Roseibium sp. Sym1: one gene and its partner. The protein of the gene in region 1 interacts with the protein of each later gene in a pairwise test. Links are inferred from orthologs where the notes say so. Each region holds a gene or a part of one and is shown on either strand. Other genes may lie near its edges.

Region 1 (3,979 bases):
TCGGCTGTGTCGGCTGTGTCGACGAAGAATTTCATGAGTTCCTACTCCCTGTGGGGCGCCCCGCTTCCCGTTTCATGACGGTCGCCGGATGTGAATGTCCGCGTTCGGGGCAAAACGATTGAATGGTCAGCCGCGCCCTCTTTACCCTAGGATGATGACAAGAAGAACCCCTGATTCTCCGGTGGACGAATTTTTTGTGGTACGTACCTCAAATCCGGCCGCCCTTGAACGCGTGCGCCGGACGGGCAAAGTCGTTCAACGGCCCGAGGGACTGTCCTGTGTCCGCGTCGGGCATTGGCCGAGACGGTGAGGATCCGATTCGAAGTGCTGTTTGACGACCCAGATTTCCAGGAGACGATTGCCAGCGTGCTGGTGCCGGTCGCGGTGCCCCGCGCTTATACCTACAAGGTGCCGCCCGGCAAATCCGTCGTGCCGGGAACCATCGTCAAGGTGCCGCTCGGCCCCAGGGAGGTGATCGGGGCCGTCTGGGACATCGAGCCTGACGCGGCGATCAACCCGAAGAAACTGAAGACCATCTCGCGGGTCTATGACGCAACGCCGCCGCTGGACGCGGATCTGCGCCGTTTCGTCGACTGGGTCGCGAGCTGGACGCTCGGCGCGCCCGGAATGGTGCTGCGCATGGTGCTGCGCTCCGAGGAAGCTCTTGAGCCGGAGGCCCCTGTTCCGGGAGTGCGCCGGATCGAGGGCGCGGAACCAGACCGGTTGACACCGGCCAGAGGGCGTGTGCTGGCGACGATGGAAGACGGCTTTGCCTGGACGAAGAGCGGTCTCGCCCATGCGGCGGGCGTGTCCGCCTCCGTGATAGACGGTCTTCTCAAACAGGAAGTCCTGGAGACAGTGATGCTGCCGGCGTCACCGCCACCGCCCAAACCGCAGCTCGACCATGCGCAGAAGCAATTGACCCCGGCCCAGCAGGCGGCCGCGGAAGGCCTGGTTTCCTGTTTCGACAAGGGCGGCAGTGTCGCGCTGATCGACGGCGTTACCGGCTCCGGCAAGACGGAGGTCTATTTCGAGGCGATCGCGGAAGCGCTGAGGCGCGGCCGGCAGGCACTGGTGCTGCTGCCCGAAATCGCGTTGACCGAACAGTTCCTGCGCCGCTTCGAGCAGCGCTTCGGTGTCTACCCGGCCGAATGGCATTCGCAGATCACGGTCAAGAACCGCGCCCGCGTCTGGCGGGGTGTTGCCAGCGGCGATGTGCGTGTGGTGATTGGCGCGCGCTCGTCGCTGTTCCTGCCCTTCAAGGAACTCGGCCTGATCATCGTCGACGAGGAGCATGATGCCGCCTTCAAGCAGGATGACCGGGTGCCCTACAGCGCCCGCGACATGGCGGTCGTGCGCGGGCACCTGTCCGGCTTTCCGGTCGTGCTTGCCTCCGCGACCCCGTCCGTGGAAAGCATGGTCAACGCGGAAACGGGCCGCTACCGGCTGTTCGAGCTGCCGGAACGGGCGTCCGGCGCCGCCCTTCCGGACCTCAGTGCCGTCGACATGCGCCAGGACGGGCCTGAGCGCGGCCGCTGGCTGGCGCCCGAACTGGTCCATGCCATCAAGGACACGTTCGAGGACGGCGGCCAGTCGCTCCTGTTCCTGAACCGGCGCGGCTACGCCCCGCTGACCCTCTGCCGTACCTGCGGCCACCGGTTCCAGTGTGCCCATTGCAGCGCCTGGCTGGTGGAGCACCGGTTCCAGAAGAAACTCGTCTGCCATCATTGCGGCCATGTCGAGCCGGTGCCGCAGGCCTGCCCGTCCTGCCAGAGCACGGACAGCCTGGTCGCCTGCGGGCCGGGGGTCGAGCGAATCGCCGAGGAAGTCTCGGACCTGTTCCCGCAGGCGCGGGTGCTGGTGCTGTCTTCCGACATGGCCGGCGGCCCGGAGCGGCTGAAGCGCGAGATGAAGATCGTCGAGGAGGGCGGCGCCGACATCGTCATCGGTACCCAGCTGGTCGCCAAGGGACACAACTTCCCGAAAATGAAGCTGGTCGGCGTGGTCGATGCCGATCTCGGCCTTGCCCATGGCGATCCGCGTGCGGCGGAAAAGACGTTTCAACTGCTGGCCCAGGTAACGGGCCGCGCCGGCCGCGTCACCGGCGGCGGCCGGGGCATCCTTCAGAGCTACAATCCCGATCATCCGGTGATCCGGGCGCTGCTGGCCAGCGACAAGACCGCGTTCTACCAGGCCGAAATCGACGCCCGCCGGGCCGCGGGCCTGCCACCCTTCGGCCGGCTGGCCGCGGTGATCGTGTCGGGCCCCGACAGGGCATTTGCGGAAGGCTATGCCCGCGCGCTCGCGCGCGCCGCACCCGAGGACACGGCGGTGACACTGCTCGGGCCGGCGGAGGCTGCGCTTGCCATGGTGCGCGGCCGCTACCGGTTCCGCCTGCTCGCCATGGCGCCGCGGCAATATGATCTGCAGACATATTTGCGCAACTGGCTCAATGCCGGCCCGAAGCCGACCAAGGGACTGCGCCTCCAGGTCGACATCGACCCCCAGCATTTCCTGTGAGGGTCCTTTCCGCGGTTGCTTCAGAGCGTGAACCATACAGCGTCGTCATCCCATGGCTTGACCCACTGCTGTCCGGTTAAGCAGGAACCTCTGACCACAATCAGGCTATGCCGCTTGTTCCAGTCTCCCCCCTGGAGGGGGAGATGTCTCCGATAGGAGACAGAGGGGGGGCTCAACCTCTCAGCATACAAGGCCTTTTCCGAATACGAGGAACCGCTGCGCCCCCCCTCTGTCCGGTTCCCGGACATCTCCCCTCCAGGGGGGAGAGGGGTGCAAGTGGTAAGGCACTGCGTGTCCCGGACGAGGAGAAGCGTAAATATCAACAATGAATCAATGACCTGTTGTAACTGAGCCGAGTTAAACCGGACAGCAGTGGGTCAAGCCCAGCAATGACGAGGGAAAACTTTCACAAAAGCCGGAACCCCACCGCACCTGAAAAGGCTTTGCGTCCAGACTATTTCGATTGCGCTGCCGCGTTGCCCTCAACCCTGCCCTGTGGCACGCTCGTGGTGCCCGTCACCTGGGAGGGGAAGACGATGACATATGTGCAGGGGTTCCTGGCGCCGGTGAAGACGGCGAAAAAGGATGACTACAGGGAGATCGCGGAGCGGTCCTGGGCCCTGTTCAGGGAATATGGCGCACTCAGCTGCTGTGAAGGATGGGGCACCGACGTGCCGGATGGCGAGGTGACATCTTTTCCCATCGCGGTCAGGAAGGAACCGGACGAGACGGTGGTCTTCTCCTGGATTGTCTGGCCGGACAAGGAGACGGCGGACGCATGCATGGCGACGATGGAGAGCGATCCGCGCTGGCAAGAGGCCATGCCGAATGCCGGCGAGGTCTTCAGTTTGAAGCGCATGATCTTCGGAGGTTTCGAGCCGCTCATACAATACTGACGGCTGGCGAAGGGGCGAAAACGGCTTATACGGTCCGTTTTGGCCGCTTCGGGCAAAACCGTCTAAAGGTTAAGACCGGTGCTGAAACATTGATTGGAAACGCTTTTTACGGGCGCCCCGCAAAAAACACCGAGGAATCGGCAAGAACAGTCTTTAGGTGAAGTTGCACACTGGGAAACCCTGTGCTAATTGAGGCGCGGCTTTGGGGGCAGCGGTTTAACCGTCATACCTTCTGACCTTGAAATCATTCATTTTTTCAATGCTTTGCGGACGCTGGCCGTCTTGCGGGCATGAAAAAAGTCAGAGAGCACGGACCTGGTGACTGACAACGTATCTCTCGTATCCGGCGTGGCACAGCGTTATGCGGCCGCCCTTCTCGACCTCGCAGAGGCCGAAGGTGCAACGGCTGATGTGGAACGGGATCTGACAGCTTTCGAAGGCATGCTTGCCGAGAGCGAAGATCTCGTCCGTCTGGTGAAAAGCCCGGTATTCAGTGTGGAGGAGCAGCTTGCAGCGCTTTCCGCACTTCTCGACAAGGCTGGCATCAAAGGCCTTGCCGCAAA
Region 2 (4,126 bases), 4.1 Mb from region 1 along the record:
ACCCGCGCGGTCCAGGTAACTTGGATCGTTGGCGAGTTTCGGCAGCATTTCGTTGACAATGATCGAATACGGCACGCCCCAATAGGGATTGTACTCAACGATCTCGATCTTGTCGTAGAAGAAGTTGGTCTGGTTGGACTTCTTGCCGACGACAACACGCATCTGCAACGGCACTTCGCCCGGCGCAAAATAGGTTGCGGTGAATGCGGCCTGGTTGATGAACACCTTGCGTTCGCCGAGTTCTTCCGGAATCCAGCGGCTGCGCTCCATGGCCAGTTCGACCTTTGCAATCTTCGCCGCGTTGGTTTCGCCGACCATGGCCTTGATGGTGTTTTTACCCACGATCCCGTCTGGTGTCAGCTTGGCTTCCTTCTGGAAGGCCTTGACCAGGGCGACCAGTTCCGGCGTGTAGACCTCGCCATCGTCATAGGCTTCCAGGGTCTCGGCATGGGCAGTCCGCAGCTCGTCAGACCCGTTCTTTGCGATCGCCGCGACGATATTCTTCATTTCGGGGCTGGACTTGCCCGCCTTCAGGAATGTGCCGGGAGCGATGACGATCTGGTCCGCTTCCTCGTCCTCCGCCTTCAGGCGCTTCAGTTCCGCGGTCAGTTTTTTGAAGTGCTCGTTCTGGGGCTGGTGCCCGGAAAGCGCGGTTGCGACATCGCTTGCGCCTTCAAGCTGTTCCAGCGCGGCCACGAGATCGACCTCGTGGCGCGGAAGGTCGTGATATTGCGAGATCCGGTTCGGATCGACCCGGCCGCGCGTCGCGTCGAGCACATAGGTGAGTGCAGCGGCACTCAGTTCCATTTCGAAACGCATCAGGGCGGCGTCGCGTTCCGCGCCTTCCAGGCCGGAGGCCGCCGGCAGGGCGACAAAATAGTCGTCCGGGTTCAGCGCGAAAGTGCCCGCTTCCGCGAGCGCCCGGCGCAGCTGTGCGGCTTTGACGGTCGCCTTGCCGTCCTCAAGCCAGAGGAAGTCCGGGTGTTCCCGATAATAGGCAATCAGGGCGTCGCCGACTTCCGGCAGGACGGTCAGGGACATTTCCTTCAGCGCCGGTCGGGCCTCATCAAAGGCGGTCAGCACAACCGGTGCCGCAGGCGCGGTGTCCGCCTGCGTGGTGGGGACGGGCTGACCGGCTTCGTCCACGGCTGCCTCAGGCTGAACTTCGGCGGTTTTCTTCTCCGACAGTTCCTCGAGCGATACCTGCTTCCAGCTGTCCGGCACGTAGTTCAGATAGCGTGGCGCGGATACCCTCGCCTTGCTGGCCTTTTGCCGGAGCTGCTCCTGCCGCAGACGTTCCTGTTCCCTGCGCTGATGTTCCGGATTGAACAGGCGTTGGAAAAAATTCTGGGCGCTGGCCGTTTCAACGGCGGTGAAACTGAAGCCGGTCGCCAGCACCGATGCCATAAGGCCGGCCTTCAGCGAATTTCCAAGGAACAATTTCGTTCGTCCTGCCAGCGCATGGCCCCGGACCCGCACGCCATGTTTGACTTCATCTGCTCGCATTGTCTCAACCCGAAATGTTTAAATCTTCTGGGGCCGGCCGCAGCGCCCGATGCAACCGGCTTTGTTCGTTCCCTGCCAGGAAAACCGTAGCCCGAACCACTTAGCCGGGCAATGTGTCACGCTGGTGCCGGCAAATTGGTTTCGTTGTCTGAAACCACGCCAACGCCCCGTTTGCAACTGGTTAATACTACATCAGGCCTGTGCAGTCGGTTAAGGGCACGTGTCTTGCACAGGTTTTGAATTCACTTTGGTGTGACGATAATGCCGCGCCTGTATAAGCCTATGGTAGAGACGAGGCAAACCCCTCCATCCTGAATTGCGCCTGGGCAGAAGCGCGCGCCGTGCCGGCTCGAAACAGTCGGATAAATGACCTGTTATTAGTGCCAATCCGCAACGCTGTGACGCGCATCACTCAGCAAGGTCAAAAGGCTTCCTAAACCGGTCTCTCGAAATGGTGAAACACCACCGGAGACCTTAATGCCGTTCCAATTCAATGTCGGAGACCATGTATCTCCGGTCCTGAAATACAAGAATTTCGACATCTCCCAATATACCCAGCTGAAATGGGCGCGCGGCAAGCTTTTCCGCATGGTCGGGAACAACCCGTCCTGCAACGCCTACTTCCGGACGCTGCCCATGGGGCGCAGCCTCACAAGCCTCATCAAAGACAGCGGCATCTGGGTGAATTACGGCCCGACCATTTCGCCGCTTCACGGCGAAATCCATATGCCGAGTGGCGAAATCGCGGTTGGTGACAGGGCCTTCAACATGGGCCGCTGGATGGTTTTGGCAACCATCATTCACGAACTGGCGCACTACAACGGCGCACCCATATCGGGCGGCGACACCAGTGCCGAGGAAGCCGTCTATCACTGCGGGCTCGGAACGTCCGAAGAGTATTTGCAAGGGATCGACGATCCACGCACGCCCTACGATCCGACGATCGGCGGGTGAAATGCACTCCGTGCGGTGGCGATTCCAGCCACCGCACCAATCAGGTAAAGTCCGATCAGAACGGAATTTCGTCGTCCATCGGCCCGCTGCCGCCACCGCCGGAAGGTCCGCCGAAGCCGCCGCTGCTTGATCCGCCGCCATAGCCTCCACCGCTGCTGCCTCCGCTGAATCCGCCACCGGATCCACCGCCGAAGCCGCCACCGCCCTGGCCTTCGTTGCCGTAGTCGGGCAGACCGCCACCGCCGCCGGCGCCCTCACCGCGGCCGTCCAGCATGGTCAGGTTGGAGTTGAACCCCTGCAAGACCACTTCGGTGGAGTACCGGTCCTGGCCGCTCTGGTCCTGCCATTTGCGGGTCTGCAACTGTCCCTCGAGATAGACCTTGGACCCTTTGCGCAGATAGCTTTCGGCAACCTTGCAGAGGCCTTCGTTGAAGATCACCACACGGTGCCATTCGGTTTTTTCCCGGCGCTCGCCGGTGTTGCGGTCGCGCCAGGATTCTGACGTTGCAATACGCAGGTTGGCGATGGGACGCCCGTCCTGCGTGCGGCGGATTTCCGGATCGGCACCCAGATTGCCGACCAAAATGACTTTGTTGACGCTGCCCGCCATTCTGCACTCCTGTTGTTCACGCGCGATGCTGCCATTGTTGAGACATCGGCCTTGCTTGGCCGTTCCATCGCGCTTCAAGCCATGCTGCTAGAAACCAGAACCCTAGCGGCCAGCCAACAGCTGCGCCTGCATTTTTCTGGCCCGGCACCCATTTTCCACAAGGCAGCGGGCCTGCTGCGGCCTATTGCCATGCATATTTTCCGCTCAAGCTGCACGACCTCCACCCGTGATTGCATCCGGTTACATTTTGCGCCGCTTTTGTTCCGACCGCCTGCACCGGCCTTGTCAGGAACGGGAGCCGGTCATTGCGGCGCGTTCCGGCGTCTCCGGCACTTTCCTACTGACGTATCGCAGCTTACCGTACTTGTTTTGTTCTTATCATTTCTGTAAAACCGATTCAATCAGCCAGAGCAGCCAGTGCCGTATTTTGAAGGCTACCGGAAAACGCCTTACTGGAAGCGGCGCGCTAAACTGCTATATCGGGGCAAACGGACAGATACGTGACGGGAAACTGCGCGCACGGCGTCGCGCGACCGGCAGCACGCGCATGAGGTCAGGAAGAACTGCAATGAACACATCCAAGGGCGCAATGCCGGATGAATCCTGGAAGGACGACCCCACCAAGATGCTCAGCATCCGCGGTGCGCGGGAACACAATCTGAAGGGCGTCGATCTCGACCTGCCCCGGAACAAGCTGATCGTGATGACGGGTCTTTCCGGGTCAGGCAAGTCCTCGCTTGCCTTCGACACGATCTATGCCGAGGGCCAGCGTCGCTACGTCGAGAGCCTGTCCGCTTATGCCCGCCAGTTCCTGGAGATGATGCAAAAGCCGGATGTCGACCAGATTGACGGTCTGTCTCCGGCGATCTCCATCGAGCAGAAGACAACCTCGCGCAACCCGCGTTCGACCGTCGGTACGGTGACCGAGATCTATGACTACATGCGGCTGCTGTTCGCGCGTGTCGGTATCCCCTATTCCCCGGCGACCGACCTGCCGATCGAAAGCCAGACCGTCAGCCAGATGGTCGACCGTGTTCTCGGCCTTGAGGATGGCGC

Evidence for each region.
Region 2: the proteins of O6760_RS04570 (region 1) and O6760_RS24015 interact in binary tests that used the Escherichia coli proteins (3 or more experiments, as listed by UniProt). The link is inferred for Roseibium sp. Sym1 from one-to-one orthologs.

The regions. Positions count from the first base shown.
Region 1 is NZ_CP114786.1:1,010,126-1,014,104, reverse strand. The notes cover bases 1-2,922. They hold O6760_RS04570 (primosomal protein N'), read left to right. Parts: upstream 1-324; coding sequence 325-2,520; downstream 2,521-2,922. Other genes in these bases: fsa (fructose-6-phosphate aldolase), read right to left, coding at 1-35. In the rest of the region: O6760_RS04565 (DUF1428 domain-containing protein), read left to right, coding at 3,057-3,416; O6760_RS04560 (F0F1 ATP synthase subunit delta), read left to right, coding at 3,735-3,979.
Region 2 is NZ_CP114786.1:5,159,072-5,163,197, forward strand. The notes cover bases 1,294-4,126. They hold O6760_RS24015 (single-stranded DNA-binding protein), read right to left. Parts: upstream 3,071-4,126; coding sequence 2,516-3,070; downstream 1,294-2,515. Other genes in these bases: O6760_RS24005 (L,D-transpeptidase family protein), read right to left, coding at 1,294-1,440; O6760_RS24010 (hypothetical protein), read left to right, coding at 1,984-2,460; uvrA (excinuclease ABC subunit UvrA), read left to right, coding at 3,660-4,126. Also shown: more of O6760_RS24005, read right to left, coding at 1-1,293. UniProt on the Escherichia coli protein: Plays an important role in DNA replication, recombination and repair. Binds to ssDNA and to an array of partner proteins to recruit them to their sites of action during DNA metabolism. Acts as a sliding platform that migrates on DNA via reptation.